Regions from separate parts of the Lysinibacillus sp. OF-1 genome, predicted to be linked through region 1. Evidence: riboswitches for the same ligand, from Rfam matches in the RefSeq annotation. Region 1 holds a riboswitch; each other region holds the start of a gene.
The links. A riboswitch is a leader RNA that binds a small molecule or an ion and turns the genes downstream of it on or off. The one in region 1 is predicted to bind S-adenosylmethionine.

Region 1 (5,718 bases):
TAGTGGTTTAATATGTTCAATAGAAATATAAAAAGCATCAATCGTTTGCCCTGCGAGTGTTGTACCCATCGGTTCAATTGTTCCTGAAATCATGACGGGTAGTTCTTTGCCAGTTGCCGCGAAAGCACGTGCTACACCTAGAGTACCTGCTTTTACGTTTAACATATCCTGACTAGTTTCTAGTAAAAGGACGTCTGCTCCTGCCTCAATTAACGCCTTCGCCTGTACATAAAAGTTTTCCTCTAGCTCATCAAATGTAATACCGCCAGTTACGGATAATGTTTTTGTTGTTGGACCCATTGCGCCAGCAACAAAGCGTGGCCAATCTGATGTTGAAAAGTTATCCACTGCTTGACGAGCAATTTCGACGGCACGTTTATTAATTTCTTCCGCTTTTGCGCCAAGATCATATTCATTTAACACAAGAGGTGTCCCGCCAAAAGTATTCGTACAAATAATATCTGCGCCTGCCTCTAAATATTTATGGTGAATTTCCTTAATTACATCAGGTCTAGTAAGCACAAGATTTTCATTACAGCCATCAAGCTCCTCCCCGCCAAAATCCTCAGCGGATAAGTTTTCGTTTTGTAGCATTGTTCCCATTGCGCCATCAAGAATTAAAATACGTTTCTCTAGTTGCTTTTCAATCAAGTGCTTAGCCATGTATACTTACCCCTTTTTTCTGTTCATCCAATTGCTCAATATATTTCATCAACTCTAATGTCACATCATAACGTAAAAATGGAGTGATAAGGTAAATGCCATTGAAATACTGTGCAGCCACCTCAACTAATTCCTTCGCAATGGCAATCCCCTCAAATGTTGCACGTTCTTTATCTTCACCACAGGCCTTCATTCTTGCTAAGGCATCTTCAGATAATTTTATGCCTGGCACCTCATGATGTAAGAATTCAGCACTTTTATAACTTGTAACGGGCATAATACCAATATAAATAGGTGCTTGCAAATGCTTGGTTGCCTCATAAATTTCCACAATTTTTTCCTTCGTATATACTGGCTGTGAAATAAAGTAGTCTGCTCCATACTCAATTTTCTTCTCTAAGCGTGCCACAGCACGATCTAATACACGGACATTTGGATTAAATGCAGCAGCTACTGAAAAATTTGCTTTTTTACGAAGTGGTTTACCTGAGAAGGAAATGCCTTGATTTAACTGCTTAATTAATTGGATCAGCTCCATTGATGAGACATCATAAACACTTGTGGCACCTGGGAAGTCCCCAACTTTTGTTGGATCACCAGTAACAGCTAACACATCATGAATTCCTAATGCATTTAACCCCATTAAATGTGATTGCAGACCGATTAAATTACGATCTCGGCATGTAATATGTGTTAGAGGACGTACACCATTAGTACTCTTCAACAATGCACCCATAGCAATATTGCTAATACGTGGAGAAGCCAGAGAATTGTCTGCCATCATGACGACATCTGCTCCTGCATCATACAATTGTTTTGCCCCTTCCAAAAAACCATCAATTTCCAGATGTCTAGGTGTATCTAGCTCTACAATGACAGAGCGTTCGCGCTTTACTTTTTCATGAAGAGGTTCATACTTCGTTGGCTCTGCTTCACGAACAATTTGAATCTTCTCCGGTTTGGCATACTTTTCATGAACTGGTGATAACTCTTCTAAATACTTCTTCGCTGCTGCTATATGCTTCGGTGTCGTACCACAACAGCCTCCAATTAAGCGTACCCCTTGATCACGTAATTCCACAGCCGCTCGACCAAAATATTCAGCTTCTGACTCATAAACGACACGACCATCTTCTAAGTCAAGGAGTGAAGCATTCGGATAAGCCGACATAAATGCCTTATCAGGAAGTTCTACACCTTCAAACGCCTGAATGGTATGGTGTGGACCTAAACGACAATTGACACCCACAATATCCGCACCAAGTTTTTCTAGCTCATGCAGGGCGTTATTTAAAGACATACCGTTTTGTAAAACACCAGGTTCGTGCATGGAAACTTGCGCAATAATCGGTAATTTTGTCTTTGTCCGTAGCATCTTTAAGGTAGCTGTTAATTCTTCAAAATCATAATAGGTTTCGAGTAAAAGGCCGTCTGGATTCCCAGCAAGTAAAACACTCGCTTGCTCCTCAATAGTTGCTAAGATTTCATCTAACGTTGCATCACTTTTACGAATACCACGAATACCACCAATTGTCCCTAAGACAAACTGACCTCCATCTGCCGCAGCTCGCTTTGCGATTGTAATCGCTGCTTCATTAAATTGTTGGACACGCGATTCTAATCCATAGCGAGCTAATTTAATGGCATTTGCACCATACGTATTCGTTTGAATGATGTCAGCACCAGCTGCAATATATTCCCTATGAATCTTTTCAATTAACTCAGGTTTCTGTACATTCATTTCCTCATGACAATACTCCAAACCATAGCCATAAAGCACTGTGCCTATTGCGCCATCTGCCGTCAATACATGCGTTTTTAACCTTTCAAGCAATCTCATTAAACTAGCCTCTCTTCCTATATCTCTGTATAATAAAAAGCCTTCTTTTATAAAAAAAGAAGGCTTTAATGACTCATCATTGTTTTTTCCTTCTCATCTTCGACTCAATGGTCTTCTGGATTTAGCACCTGACAAAAAAGTTGGTTGCTGAAGCTTCAATGGGCCAGTCCCTCTGCTTCTCTTGATAAGAATGTAGTATGAATTTTTTAAATAATTAAAAGAATCATATCGTTTACTGACGAATGAGTCAAGACTATTTCACATAACAAAGATATTTTTCACTTAAAAGCTTAGAAATTGGCTAGTTCCTTTGCAAGCTCCTCACCGATTTTTTTCCCATTTTGAATACAAGCACCAATCCCTACCCCAAAGTATGAACAACCTGCGATGGATAGATTAGGATAGTTTTCTTGTAATTCTTGAACTAAACCTTGTAATGCTTCACGGTGAGCTAGATCATATTTTGGCATTTGATCAATCCATTTTGTGACATTAATAACTGTTGGCTGTTCCTCTATTCCTAGGCTCTTGCGCACATCCTCTAAAGCAACCGCTGCTAATTCTTCGTCAGACATGGCATGGAGTTGCTCATATGCTGGATTGATGCTTTTATAAAAGAGTCGCACAAGTAATTTATGATCTCTTGATGTATGCCTCCATTTACGACTTGTCCAAGTTGCAGCATTACATGTAACGTCAGAATTATGTGAGACAATATAGCCCGTTCCATCTGCTGGCAATCTAGAGTCTGGTACATCAAAACCTAAATAGATCGTAATTGCTGAAGCTGTCGTAAATTGGTCAAAATAACGGTTTAATGATTCATCCTGTAGTAGGCCTTGAACAGCCTCATTCGGCAGTGCTAAAACGACATAATCTGTCTCGATGCTTTCACCATTAGCTAAGGCAATTGAATAGTGGTTTTCTTGCTTTTGAACATTGACAGTTGCGACACCCTTGATGATCTCTACATCAGTTAATGTTTGTTCGAGACGATCAATTAGAGAAGATAAACCGTTTTTGAACGATATAAACTTTTTATTGGCTGCTTTAGCAAATTGCTCACGATTCGCATCAAAGCCTTTTATGATACTTCCATACTCGTTCTTATAGTCAATCAAGTACGGTAAAGTAGAGGCAATCGAAAGCTGGTGTAAATCCCCTGAATAAACACCTGCAAGAACGGGTGCAATTTGATTTTTCACAAGCTCTTCCCCTAAATAATAAGTTAAAAACTCTCCAATTGAGCTTTCCTTTGTGAAGTCTTTGTTTGGTAAAGTCAAATCTTTTAATGCATCTTGTTTACCTTGCTCTGTAATCAATGTGCTTTGCTCCAAGGATGCCAAACTCATTGGTATTCCAAAAGTAGAATCTGCCGGAATGGCATGTAATTCATTATTCGTATAAATATAGGAAATACCTGTTTCGTTGTAAACTAGATTCTCCTCAAAATCAAGCTCCTGTACAAGCTCCATAACACCTTTATGACGAGCTACAATCGAGTCAGCACCTGTTTCCATAATAAAACCTTGCTCATGTGTTGAATATAATTTGCCCCCTAAATATGTATTTTTTTCTACAAGCACTAGACGCACATCTACATTATTTTCCTTCACTTGACGTTGTAAATAATGCATTGTGCATAATCCTGTAATACCGCCACCTAATACAACAACTGTTTTCATAGTAACCGCCCCTATTTTTAGTTCTTCCTACAGTATAAACTTATTTTCATTGAAAATTACGTTAAACCCTTTACAAATTTAGCAAAAATAGAGCTACCTCATCTGTGAGATAGCTCTAGCTTAATCATATGGAATTTCCATTTCAAGGTTTACAAAAAATACACATATTTATAGGTACTATAGTGTTTAATATGTTTAAAAAATACGGAAACATAAACGTTAATTTAGTAGTCTATCCTTTTAGATTTTGGGAAAAGCTCGCTAAGTTTTCTGCTGAATTCGTTACTTCTGTAAATGATGTCCCTAACTCGTTTAATATCCCGACGATTGCTTGTATTTTCGTTGCCATACAGTCGTTTTGATCCTTTGCTTCTGTCATGGCTCCCAATATGCTTGTAAATTGACCTTCAGTTTGTAACATGTTTTCCTCACCTGACGCTACTTCATCTTGAATATTTGCCAGAGAATGCTCTAATTTCTCTGTCCGTTCACTCGTTTTTTTCAATAACAATGCCACCGAAGTAACCGAATCCTTCGTTTGAATAGATAATTTACGCACCTCATCAGCCACTACACTAAAGCCTTTGCCCGCTTCTCCAGCACGCGCCGCTTCAATTGCAGCATTCAATGCCAACAGATTGGTTTGATTAGCAATATTAGTAACAACATTCATGATTGTCTCCATTTCCCTAGACATATCCGATAATTGTTCAATATTTTCTTCTATATCATGAAGTGAATGAATAATATTAATCATATTTTGTGATTGATTTTTTAAACGTTCACGACCTTCAAGTGCTTGATTTTCAGCCAGTGTTGAGACATCAAGTGATTTTTTAGCCAATTGTTTAATTTCGTCAGATTGCTTGCTTAAGCAGCAAAATGAATTATTTGTTTCCTGAGAAATTGTGGCAAGTGCTTCGGAAGAATCAACAATTTGTCGTTCAATAGCTTCTTTCTCATGCATCATTTTTTCTTTCATTTGTTCTACAGTGTTTTCAAAAGCCTCCAAAACCAGCTGCTGCTCGAAATTACAAATTTTCGATATGGCCCTGATCGTATTAAATTGATCTTGGGGGTGCTCTATATTTTTTTCGACTAAATCAATAAATGATATGGATAAATCTTGGAATGCGCAAATATACCATTGGGTTCTAAGCCCAATATGAACATGTACCTTTGCAATTTTTACTCGTCTTTGGTAATACACCTCATCAATGGTTCCGTTAAACATTTCAATAATATGCTGCCGTAGCGTTACTTTAAGTCTGTCTACAGAACTATGATGACTTATAATATCTACCAAATGATGCTCTGTTCCTATCATGTTGTAAAAACGGTTTACGATGTGATCTACATTGTCCATAACATATGGCTGGAAAGCTTTTAAATATTGTAAGTCTTGCTTCGTTAGATTCAGCATTTCAATTTGTTTCACCATTGATTGGCGAGTAGACAAATCCATTTTTACTGTATATTGCTGTAAATCCAATACCTTCGTCTTTCTCTGTTTTTGAAAAATCACACATC
Region 2 (5,718 bases), 430 kb from region 1:
TGGGTCGGAAACATTAGATTATATTGCAGATGAAGCCGTACAATTACATGGCGGTTATGGCTTTATGGCTGAATATGAGGTAGAGCGTATTTACCGTGATTCTCGTATTAATCGAATTTTTGAAGGTACAAATGAAATTAACCGCATGATTGTCCCTGGCACATTTATGAAAAAGGCGCTAAAAGGCGAGCTTCCTTTATTACAAGTTGCTCAAAATTTACAGCAAGAGCTGCTAATGTTAATGCCAGAAGACATCGGTACAGAGCCACTAGCACAAGAAAAATATTTAGTGAAAAATGCTAAGAAGATTGCTGTATTAGCTGCAGGCTTAGCAGCACAACGCTTTGGTGCGAAGCTTGATCAGGAGCAAGAGGTATTAGTGAATATTGCCAATATCGCTAACCAATTATTTGCAATGGAGTCAGCTGTCTTACGTACAGAAAAGGCAATTGCTCGTGATGGCGCTGAAAAAGCACAGCAGAAATTGCTATACACGCAAATCTTCTGCCAAGAAGCATTCACAGAAATCGAAAAGGAAGCAAAAGACACAATTCTTGCTTCAGCAGATGGCGATGCAGCACGTATGACATTATCTGCACTTCGTAAATTAACACGCAATAATCCTTATAACTTAATTGCGAAGAAACGTGAAGCTTCTGTTAAACTAATCGAAGCTGAAAAATATATTGTTTAATAGCATACACTTTCACTTAGCTATCTGTAAGAGGATAGCTAGGTTTTTTTATGAGAGATGGATAGAAGCTTGAAACTGACGGATAGAACAGCTAGATTGACGGATAAAATGGAGAAAGTGATGAATAGAACAGCAAAACGGATGGTTAGGCTTACGAAAATGAGAGAAGTTCCACCATTCGAAACAATTATGATGGTATACTACAGAAAAAGACAGTAGAGGAGCATTTTAATGACGATTCAATTTATCCATTATCCGAAATGTACGACATGTAAAAAAGCACAAAAGTGGTTAAATGATCATGAGGTTTCCTATGAAGAGGTACACATTGTAGAGCAATCGCCAACAAAGGATGAAATAAAAGCCATTTGGCAAGCCAGTGGACTGCCTTTGAAGAAATTTTTTAATACATCGGGTATGAAATATCGTGAGCTTGGTTTAAAGGACAAGCTAGCGGAAATGACTGAAGATGAGCAGCTGGGGCTACTTGCTTCTGATGGGATGTTAATCAAACGTCCAATCGTAACGGATGGCCAAAAAGTAACGCTAGGGTTTAAAGAATCAGATTTTGAGCAAACTTGGAAATAGCCGTATTTAAACAGGATCGAACGACTCTTCTAACCGAGATAAAGTCACCGGCAGATGTCACAAATTTTTAACAGAGATGTATTTCAAGTAACTTGAAAAAATTGTGGACTGCAATTAAGCTGGCACGTAATTGAATCTTGTTTTTATAGGAGAAGTATGGCACACTGAAAGTGAATATATTACATATTTATGGAGGGGTTTTTTGCATGAGCACACCTAAAGACTTACGTTATTCTGAAGAACATGAATGGGTAAAAACAGAAGATGGAAAAGTACGTATTGGTATTACTCACTTCGCACAATCTGAATTAGGAGATATCGTTTTCGTTGAGCTTCCACAAGTTGGCGACGAAATCAAAACAGATGATCCATTCGGTAGCGTAGAATCAGTTAAAACTGTTTCTGAATTGTATGCACCAATCTCAGGTACTGTAGTTGAAGTAAATGCAGATTTAGAAGATAGCCCAGAATTCGTTAATGAATCACCATATGAAAAAGCATGGATGATCGTTGTGGAGCCTGCTGATGCATCAGAAGTTGAAAAACTAATGACAGCAGAGCAATACGAAGAAATGATCGCTGAATAAGACAAGCTATAATCGAAAAACGTCGGAAACTACCGGCGTTTTTTGTTATATAATGACTTATAATGGGGATGTCTAAATGGAGGTGGCGTAATGTTCGAGGGAAAATGCTTAATAGTAGAAGGACGCTCAGATAAGCTACAAATTGAGCCAATTTTAAATGAGAATGTTACAATACTATGTACGAATGGTACAATTGGTGTGCATCAATTAGAAGAGCTGCTCGATCCCTATGAGAGCTGTGAGCTATTTACTTTTTTTGATGCAGATACTTCAGGCGATAAGCTACGTGCATTAATGGACAGACATTATCCAGAGGCAGAGCATTTACGTACAATGCCAACCTATAAGGAAGTAGAGACGACACCAAGAAAAGTGTTAGCGATGATATTACTGCGTGCACATTTTTCAATCCATAATGAATATATTTTGTAAGGTTGCGTGAGGAAATGGAAGAATGGTCAAAAGAGCAGTGGGAAACGGCTAAACAGTCTGGACAGAAAGCTGCATTTTATTTATATACACCGATGTGTGGAACGTGTGCAGTGGCATCTAAAATGATGGCCATTATTGAACAATTACTGCCACAGCTACCAATAGGTAAAGCGAATATAAATTTTTTAGAGTATGTTGCTGTTGAGCACCAAATTGAAAGTGTTCCGTGTTTACTTGTTAGTGATGGCGGAAAAGTGACAGATAAGATTTATGCTTTTCAATCCGTACCATTTTTATACGAATTGTTAAAAAAATCAATTGACTGAACTTTACTAGCGTGGTAAAGTATCAAATATATTACTAAAACATTAAATATATCGAACTCTTATAAAGAGTGGCGGAGGGAAGTGCCCTATGAAGCCCGGCAACCATCACAAAGTGAAAAGGTGCCAAATCACTCAAAGATTTTTCTTTGAAAGATGAGAGAACGGTTTAACGTTATTATACGTGACCCCTTCTACTTGTCTGTGAGTGAAGGGGTTTTCTATATGAGAAAAGGAGTATTCGCTATGATCCAGCTTCAAAATATTACGAAGAAGTACAAAACAGCAAATGGCGAATTAACGGCAGTCAAAGACGTCAACCTTACCATTAATAAAGGTGAAATTTTTGGCATTATCGGCTATAGTGGCGCTGGTAAGAGTACCATGATTCGTTTATTAAACGGTTTAGAGAAACCGACAACAGGAACAGTAACGGTGAACAGTCAAGAATTTTCATCGATTAAAGGGCAAAAGCTTAGAGCAGCTAGACAAAAGGTAAGTATGATTTTCCAACATTTCAATTTACTTTGGTCTAGAACAGTTGCCGAAAATATTGCATTTCCTCTAGAAATAGCAGGTGTTTCAAAGGCTCAACGTGAAGCACGAGTGAAGGAATTAATTGCACTTGTTGGTCTAGAGGGACGTGACAGGGCATATCCATCCCAGCTTTCTGGTGGACAAAAGCAGCGTGTAGGGATTGCCCGTGCATTAGCGAATAATCCAGAGGTTTTACTATGTGATGAGGCGACTTCCGCACTCGATCCTGAAACGACGGATGCCATTCTTGATTTACTCGTTGATATCAATGAACGTTTAGGCTTAACAATCGTTTTGATTACCCATGAAATGCATGTCATCCGCAAAATTTGTCATCGTGTAGCGGTCATGGAGGCAGGCGAAATAGTGGAACGTGGTGAGGTATTGCAAGTTTTCCAAGCACCACAAGCGGCTATTACTAAAAAATTCGTATCTCAGATTACGGATACAAAGGAAACACAGGATACGGTGGCACAAATCAAAACAAATTATCCAACTGGACAACTTGTCAAACTGATTTTTGTTGGTGAAAAGACCGAGCAGCCGGTTATCTCACATCTTGTGAAACAATTTGATGTAGAAGTAAGCATTGTTCATGGTAATATTTCGCAAACGAAAAACGGTGCATACGGTACACTGATTGTGCAAATTGATGGCTCGAAAACAAATGTGGCTGAAGCCCTTCGTTATTTAAATACAGTCGAAGTACAAACGGAGGTGATCGCAAATGCTAACTAATCTTTTTCCAAACGTAGACTGGGAAAATATGTGGCAAGCTATGTATGAAACATTGTACATGACGGCAATTTCTACAGTTGTCACATTTATTCTTGGGTTAGTCATTGGGATCGTTCTATTTTTAACAAGCCCTAATCAGCTATGGGCTAATAAAATGGTTAACTTTTTAACGGGTTCAATCGTTAATATTTTCCGCTCCATCCCATTTATCGTGTTAATTATTTTATTAATTCCATTTACGAAATTCTTACTTGGTACGATTCGGGGAGCAAATGCGGCATTACCTGCTCTAATTATCGGTGCAGCCCCGTTCTACGCTCGTATGGTATTGATTGCGTTACGTGAAATAGATAAAGGTGTCATTGAAGCAGCCCGTTCAATGGGGGCAAAAACATCCACAATTATTTGGAAAGTACTGATCCCTGAATCTTTACCAGCACTAATTTCAGGAATTACTGTAACGGCTGTTGCCCTCGTTGGTTATACTGCAATGGCAGGGATTATCGGTGCAGGTGGTCTTGGTAACTTAGCTTTCCTAGACGGCTTCCAACGAAATCGCCAAGATGTGACATTAATGGCAACTATTTTGATCTTAGTAGTTGTATTTATCATTCAATGGATTGGTGATCTCATAACGGTGAAGATCGATAAACGTTAGTAAGACTAAAAGAGGTTAATCCGGTTCTAACCGCTAACATATTTGAAACAAATAAAAGGGAGTGTCATAAATGAAAAAGTTATTAGCAGGATTATTTTTATCTATACTTGTACTAGCATTAGCAGCTTGTGGTACAGATAAAAAAGAAGATGCCAATTCAGCATCTGATCAAACAGATAGTAAAGACAATGTAACATTAAAAGTAGGTGCTTCTAATACACCACACGCAGTTATCCTAGATAAAGCAAAATCAATTTTAGCTAAAGAAGGCATCGACCTTGAAATTGAAACTTATACAGATTATGTTCTTCCAAACCAAGATCTAGATTCAAAAATACTTGATGCAAACTATTTCCAACATATTCCATACTTAGAGCTGCAAATTAAAGATAATGGCTATGATTTCGTGAATGCTGGTGGCGTTCATATTGAACCAATCGGTATTTACTCAAAAAAATATAAAACTTTAGAAGATCTGCCTGAAGGCGCAACAATCTTACTTTCTAACTCAGTATCAGACCACGGTCGTATGCTATCATTACTGGAAGCTAAAGGCTTAATTAAATTAAAAGAAGGTATTGATAAAACGGCAGCAGAAATAAAGGATATTGAAGAAAATCCTAAAAACTTTAAATTCGATGCGAATACTGCACCAGAAATGCTTGTACAAATGTATGAAAATGATGAGGGCGATGCAGTACTTATCAACTCTAACTTTGCGATCGATAATGGTTTAAATCCAATCGAAGATGCTATTTCTCTTGAAGACAAAGAATCTCCATATGTGAATATTATCGCAGTACGTGCAGGCGACGAAACAAGACCAGAAATTAAAAAATTATTAGAAGTATTAACTTCTAAAGAAATCCAAGACTTCATTTTAGAAGAATGGAAAGGTGCAGTAGTACCAGTACAATAATTAAAAGGGTAAGTGAGTGATCTAACTCACTTACTTTTTTATTAGCCCCCTCAAGTATCGCTCATTAATGATACTTGAGGGGGCTATTTTTATTGCAATTATTAAAAAATGTTGATTTACCAATAATTAACATAATTTAGTGTTGATTTTTTTAGAGTTAGAAAGTAATTCTGAAATTATTTGTTAAATAGGATGAACATTATTGCACAAATATTATTAAATTACATAAAATGTAGGTGTTT
Region 3 (5,718 bases), 1.1 Mb from region 1:
TGTACATCATACACTTTCGTAACTTCTGCTAGTAATGGCTTACCAGTACTTTCACCTAGGAAGGTTAAACGAATGACACTGCCTGAAACATTTAACTGCTCGATCAGGGAAGGGGATAAATTACGTTGTGAAATCGTATTTAAAAACTTTCTCGTTGTAGGATGCTTCGGTTTAGCAAAAAGTTCAATAGCCGTACCAAATTCCACCACTTTTCCGGACTCAAGAACAGAAACCTCATCACATATTTTCTGAATGACATTCATCTCATGTGTAATCAGCAGGATCGTAATGCCTAATTCACGGTTAATTTTTAACAACAATTCAAGAATGGCTTCGGTTGTTTCAGGGTCGAGTGCACTTGTTGCTTCGTCACTAAGTAGAACCTCTGGTTCCTGTGCCAAGGCACGTGCAATAGCAACACGTTGCTTTTGCCCACCTGAAAGTTGGTTAGGGTAGCTGTCTAGTTTGTCTGTTAATCCAACAATTTCAGCATATTTAGCCACACGGTTTTTTACCTCTTTCTCGTTATAGCCAAGTAGCTTTAAAGGAACAGCAATATTATGGTAAACGGTTGCCGTTTTTAATAGATTAAAATGTTGGAAAATCATTCCGATTTTTTGGCGTGTTTGCCGTAATTCATGAAGAGAAAGGGCAGTAATGTCCACATTGTCGATTAACACTTTTCCAGCTGTAGGTCGCTCTAGTAGATTGACGCAACGAATGAGTGTACTTTTACCTGCACCACTATAGCCAATCACACCATGAATTTGTCCTTTTTTTACATGGAGATTGATTCCATCTACAGCCTTAATGATGTCTTTTTTCGTCTTATATTCTTTTGAGATATTTTGTAATTGAATCATCCGATTGATTGCTCCTTTCTCAAGCTCCTAAAAAGCAAGAATCTGCTCGTTTTCCATAGAGGAATTTCGGCAGATTCTTCAGCTACTAGAAGCTTCCTGAATGTATTACCAGCTAGGGATTACTGAACCTTTGAATTCTTCTTCAATGAATTGACGTACTTCATCAGATTGGTAAGCCTCAACGAACTTTTTAATTGTTGGGTCATTTTCATTTTCTGCACGTACCACAATATAGTTCACATATGGAGAGTCAGTAGATTCTAAAAGAATAGCGTCATCTTTAGGATTAATGCCAGCTTCCAATGCGAAGTTTGTATTAATAGCTGCTACATCTACTTCACTAAGCTGCTTAGGAATTTGAGCTGCCTCTAATTCGATGAATTTTAAATTCTTTTTGTTTTCTTCTACATCACGGATAGAGGCTGTTAAATCTGCCCCATCTTTTAATTTTATATAGCCTGCTTCCTGTAAAACAAAGAGGGCACGAGCACCATTTGTTGGGTCATTTGGTAAACCAAATGTTGCACCATCCGGAATGTCATCAAAGGATTTATATTTTTCAGAGTAAATACCCATTGGATTTAAAATCGTTTTGCCTACTGTTACTAAATCTGTATCATGATCTTTATTAAACGTATCGAGGAAAGGCTCGTGTTGATAGCTATTCGCATCAAGATCACCTTCAGATAAGGATGTATTAGGTAAAACATAATCAGAAAATGATTTAAGCTCTACTTCTAGCCCATTTTCTTTGGCTACTTTCGCTGCAACTTCTGCGATTTGTTCGTGTGGACCAGACGTGACACCTACGACGATTTTATTTTCATTAATTGCTTCAGCTTGACCTTTACTCTCTTCTTTAGAGCCACAACCTGCTAGAGCTGCTGCTAATGTAAGACTTGCAAAACCTACTAAAAATTTATTTTTCTTTTTCATGAAAACTACCTCCAAGATTGTTTTTATCGGTTTTTGAAAATAAAAAAACTCTCTTACAAACTAAGAGAGGCTCATGAAAAAATGTCCTCTCTTATCTATCAAACGATAATCGTTTGCAGGATTTAGCACCTTCCTTCTAAAAGGAGGTTGCCGAGCTTCATAGGGCCAGTCCCTCAGCTACTCTTGATAAGAGATTTATCATATTTTTTTGTAATTCCGATAGAACTAATATAATTTATAGGTTATAGTAAGTCAATAAATATTTTTTAAATTTTTTATATTATTATAATATTTCGTCATGAAAGAGGGATAGCAATGTCTGTAAGAGTTAATTATGGTATAGGTTCATTTGGCAAGGTTGTAAGTGCTCGATTGCTAATGGGTACAGACATTATTGAAGGAATGGAGGCACTTTGTGAGGAGAACCATATTGAGTCAGCAACAATTGTTAGCTGTATAGGTAGCCTTCAAAAGAGTAGCTTTGTTTATTTAGTACCTGATGAAACATCACAGATTAACGTAAGTTTTAGCGATGTCATAAAAAAAGAGGGGCCACTTGAATTGATCCAAGGCTCTGGCGTAGTATGTAAGCGCGATGGGGGATATGAAACACATTTCCATGGTTCTATGAGTGATCAATGGGGCATCGTGTCAGGGGGGCATTTAATGAAGAGGGGGAACCCTGTTATTACGGCTGACATAGTGCTAGCTGAGGTTCAAGGCATCCAGCACTTTCGAAAATTTGATGAAGAAACAGGCCATGTTCAATTTTATCCATTAGAACACGGTTTACAGCAGCCAAGGAAAATTGAAAAATAGCGAAAATGATACTAACTTTTTCTTTTCACTGAGCTGAATGTTCCTTCCTGAATTAAAAAATGTTAGACCGAGCTTATAATCGGTCTAACATTTTTACTTTTGTCCCAGCCTCATGTCATGGTTAAGGGTTGAATAATTGTAATTGTTCGATTCTATGGATTGCTTCACGTAAGCGTTCCTCGCTAACAAGTAAACCAACACGGATATAGCCTTCGCCATATCGGCCGAAGCCATTGCCTGCTGCTACAGCGATATCAGCCTTTTCCAATAATAAATCGGCAAACTGCTCGCTAGTATAGCCGAATGGTACAGGGAGCCATGCGAAGAAGGAGCCTTTTGGAGCCGTTACATGCCAACCAATTCTTTGAGCTTCTTCAATGAGTACATTGCGGCGACCTTCATAGGTAGCTCGCAGTTCATCCACACATTCTTGGGAAGCTGTAAGTGCCGTTGCTGCTGCTTGTTGAATAGCAGGGAATTGACTACAAAACAGATGATCCTGAATTAGATTAATGGCAGCAATAATGTCGGCATTACCGACAGCGAAGCCTATACGCCAGCCTGCCATATTATAAGTTTTGGAGAGTGTGTACATTTCAATTCCTACTTCTTTTGCACCCTCAGCTTGTAGGAAGCTAATAGGTTTATTACCGTCAAATCCTATTGCCCCATAAGCAAAATCATGTGATACGATAATATTGTGTTCCTTCGCAAAGCGAACGGTCTCTTCAAAAAATGCAAGTGTTGCTGTACCACCTGTAGGGTTGTTCGGGTAATTTAGGTAAAGTAGCTTCGCCTTCTCTTTCACTTCATCAGGTAATGCATGATAATTAGGTAAGAAATCATTTGCAGCTAAAAGTGGCATCACTTCAAAATGGACATCACCTAATACGACACCTGATAAGTAATCTGGATAGCCAGGGTCTGGTAAGAGCATTGTATCACCTGGATTTAATACGGCTAAAGGTAGCTCAACGAGTCCAATTTTTGTCCCGCCAAGAATCGCTACCTCTGTGTCAGGATTTAGATTCACATTATATTCACGTTTATAATAGTCGACAGCTGCTTGGCGTAATTCAGCGATACCGCGAAATGGTGAATATTTGTGATTTTGTGGATTTTCAGCCGCCTCCTGTAATGCTTGAATGATATGAGGGGGCGTTGGTTGATCGGGATTTCCTTGACCAAGATTAATGACATCGCGACCTTCTTCTAAGGCATTATTTACTTTTTGAACTAACGCTGCAAAAAATTGAGTGGGTAGTTGCTGTAGTTTTTTAGAGAATTCCATGCATGATCACCCTTTTCAGAATATAATAATTATTATTGAAGAATATGAAGCAAATAGTATTACTTTTTTTGTTAATTGTCTAGAGGAGGAATGGCTATGAAAATCGGTTGTATTCAATTAAATGTTGGCTTTGGCAAAGTAGAAGAAAATTTTGCACGAGCTGAGGACAAGATTCGAGAAGTGGCAAAAAAAGGAGCAGAAATCATTGTGCTGCCTGAAATGTGGAATACAGGCTATGCGTTAGAGAAGCTGCCTGAACTAGCGGATGTCGATGGTGAACGTACGAAATCCTTCTTGGCTGAATTAGCACAGGAACTTGGTGTACATATTGTAGGTGGTTCTGTTTCAACGAAGAAAGGCGACAAATTTTATAATACGATGTATACATTAGATCGCAATGGAGAACTTGTAGGGGAATATAGCAAAGCACATCTTTTCCGTTTAATGGATGAGCATCTCTACTTAGAAGCAGGGGATGAAATGAATCGATTTGCTCTAGGAGATATTGAAGCTGCTGGGGTCATTTGTTATGATATTCGTTTCCCAGAATGGTTACGTGCACACGCATTACAAGGAGCAAAGGTATTATTTGTACCAGCCCAGTGGCCAACACCAAGGATTGATCATTGGAAAACATTGCTGCAAGCTCGTGCGATTGAGAACCAATGTTTTGTAATAGCAGTTAATCGCATTTCAAAAAAGGTAGAAAACTTTAATGGCCAATCGATGATTATACAGCCTTGGGGAGAAGTACTTTGGATCGGTGCAGAGGATGAAGAAGTAGCGGTGATTGATGTAGATTTTTCTATTGTCGATGAAGTACGTGGAAGAATTCCAGTTTATGACGACCGTAGACCAGGACTATATCATGATGTTGTCGTGAAAGGCTAATAGAGGGGCACGCTCAAGAGGGAGTAATCTTTTGAGCGTGCCATCTTTTTTCTAGCCCTTATCCTCAATCAATGAATTTGCCAATAGCATAAATTCTAATGTAATGCGGTTATGTCCTTTCATGAAATTTTCACCTAGTAAACCTTCAAGCTTTCTTAAGCGGTGATAGAGTGTTTGACGAACAATAAATAATTGGTTGGCTGTTTGCTGCTTGGAGCCATTTGTTTGTAAATAAACCTGTAATGTTTCAAGAAGCTTGCTATTGTATTTTTTATCGTACTCAATAACGGGCTGTAAATAATCGTAAATCACTTCCTGTAAATTCACTTGCATTTGTAATTTATAGATTAAATGATATAAATGCAAATCATCATAAAAGAAAGAGGACGTTTGCACTTTGCGGCAAATATATAAAGTTTCTAAAGCAGTTTGATAGCTTTTAGGAATTTCTTCTACATCGCAAACAACCTTTCCAACGGCTATTTGAAAACCTTGTGCTTGCTGCTTTTTATAAAAGTCGGTATTGGGCAGTGTGGAAAAAATGCTATTCAATATGTCACGAATAGCTTTACTGTCTTTCGTATGAAGTAAAATAAAAATAATATAGCTTTTTCTTTCGAATAAAAATGGCATAAATCCATGTTGCTCAAAGAGATTTCGATAATAAAGCTTACTATAGACCATATCCTCCTGTGTCTTTGTCATTGTAGTAGGAGAGGATAAAATAAAGACAGCTCCACTAGATTGTGTATAGCCCGCGTAATGTGTAACGATAAATTTATAGATTTCTTCCTTAGATAATTTTTGATCAATCCAATCGACTAAAATTGTAGCATCCTCAATATTCTTTTTTTCCTCAATATAAAACTCTCGCATTAATAGCTGTGCCAGCGCCGTTGCTGTACGATCTAATATTAA

Region 2: another riboswitch for S-adenosylmethionine. It lies ahead of NV349_RS18235 (methionine ABC transporter ATP-binding protein); the one in region 1 lies ahead of NV349_RS20310 (bifunctional homocysteine S-methyltransferase/methylenetetrahydrofolate reductase).
Region 3: another riboswitch for S-adenosylmethionine. It lies ahead of NV349_RS02365 (MetQ/NlpA family ABC transporter substrate-binding protein); the one in region 1 lies ahead of NV349_RS20310 (bifunctional homocysteine S-methyltransferase/methylenetetrahydrofolate reductase).

What each region holds. Positions count from the first base shown of each region.
Region 1 is NZ_CP102798.1:4,142,294-4,148,011, forward strand. Features, by position in the region: gene metH (methionine synthase) at 1-663, opposite strand, end outside; gene NV349_RS20310 (bifunctional homocysteine S-methyltransferase/methylenetetrahydrofolate reductase) at 656-2,503, opposite strand; SAM riboswitch class I at 2,594-2,694, opposite strand; gene NV349_RS20315 (protoporphyrinogen oxidase) at 2,794-4,188, opposite strand; gene NV349_RS20320 (globin-coupled sensor protein) at 4,421-5,713, opposite strand.
Region 2 is NZ_CP102798.1:3,710,096-3,715,813, reverse strand. Features, by position in the region: gene NV349_RS18260 (acyl-CoA dehydrogenase FadE) at 1-694, shown strand, start outside; gene NV349_RS18255 (arsenate reductase family protein) at 926-1,282, shown strand; gene gcvH (glycine cleavage system protein GcvH) at 1,489-1,869, shown strand; gene NV349_RS18245 (toprim domain-containing protein) at 1,960-2,301, shown strand; gene NV349_RS18240 (thioredoxin family protein) at 2,316-2,627, shown strand; SAM riboswitch class I at 2,684-2,787, shown strand; gene NV349_RS18235 (methionine ABC transporter ATP-binding protein) at 2,871-3,899, shown strand; gene NV349_RS18230 (methionine ABC transporter permease) at 3,889-4,557, shown strand; gene NV349_RS18225 (MetQ/NlpA family ABC transporter substrate-binding protein) at 4,628-5,476, shown strand.
Region 3 is NZ_CP102798.1:495,193-500,910, forward strand. Features, by position in the region: gene NV349_RS02360 (methionine ABC transporter ATP-binding protein) at 1-863, opposite strand, end outside; gene NV349_RS02365 (MetQ/NlpA family ABC transporter substrate-binding protein) at 969-1,799, opposite strand; SAM riboswitch class I at 1,888-1,992, opposite strand; gene NV349_RS02370 (PPC domain-containing DNA-binding protein) at 2,115-2,618, shown strand; gene NV349_RS02375 (pyridoxal phosphate-dependent aminotransferase) at 2,740-3,909, opposite strand; gene NV349_RS02380 (carbon-nitrogen family hydrolase) at 4,006-4,800, shown strand; gene NV349_RS02385 (PucR family transcriptional regulator) at 4,852-5,718, opposite strand, start outside.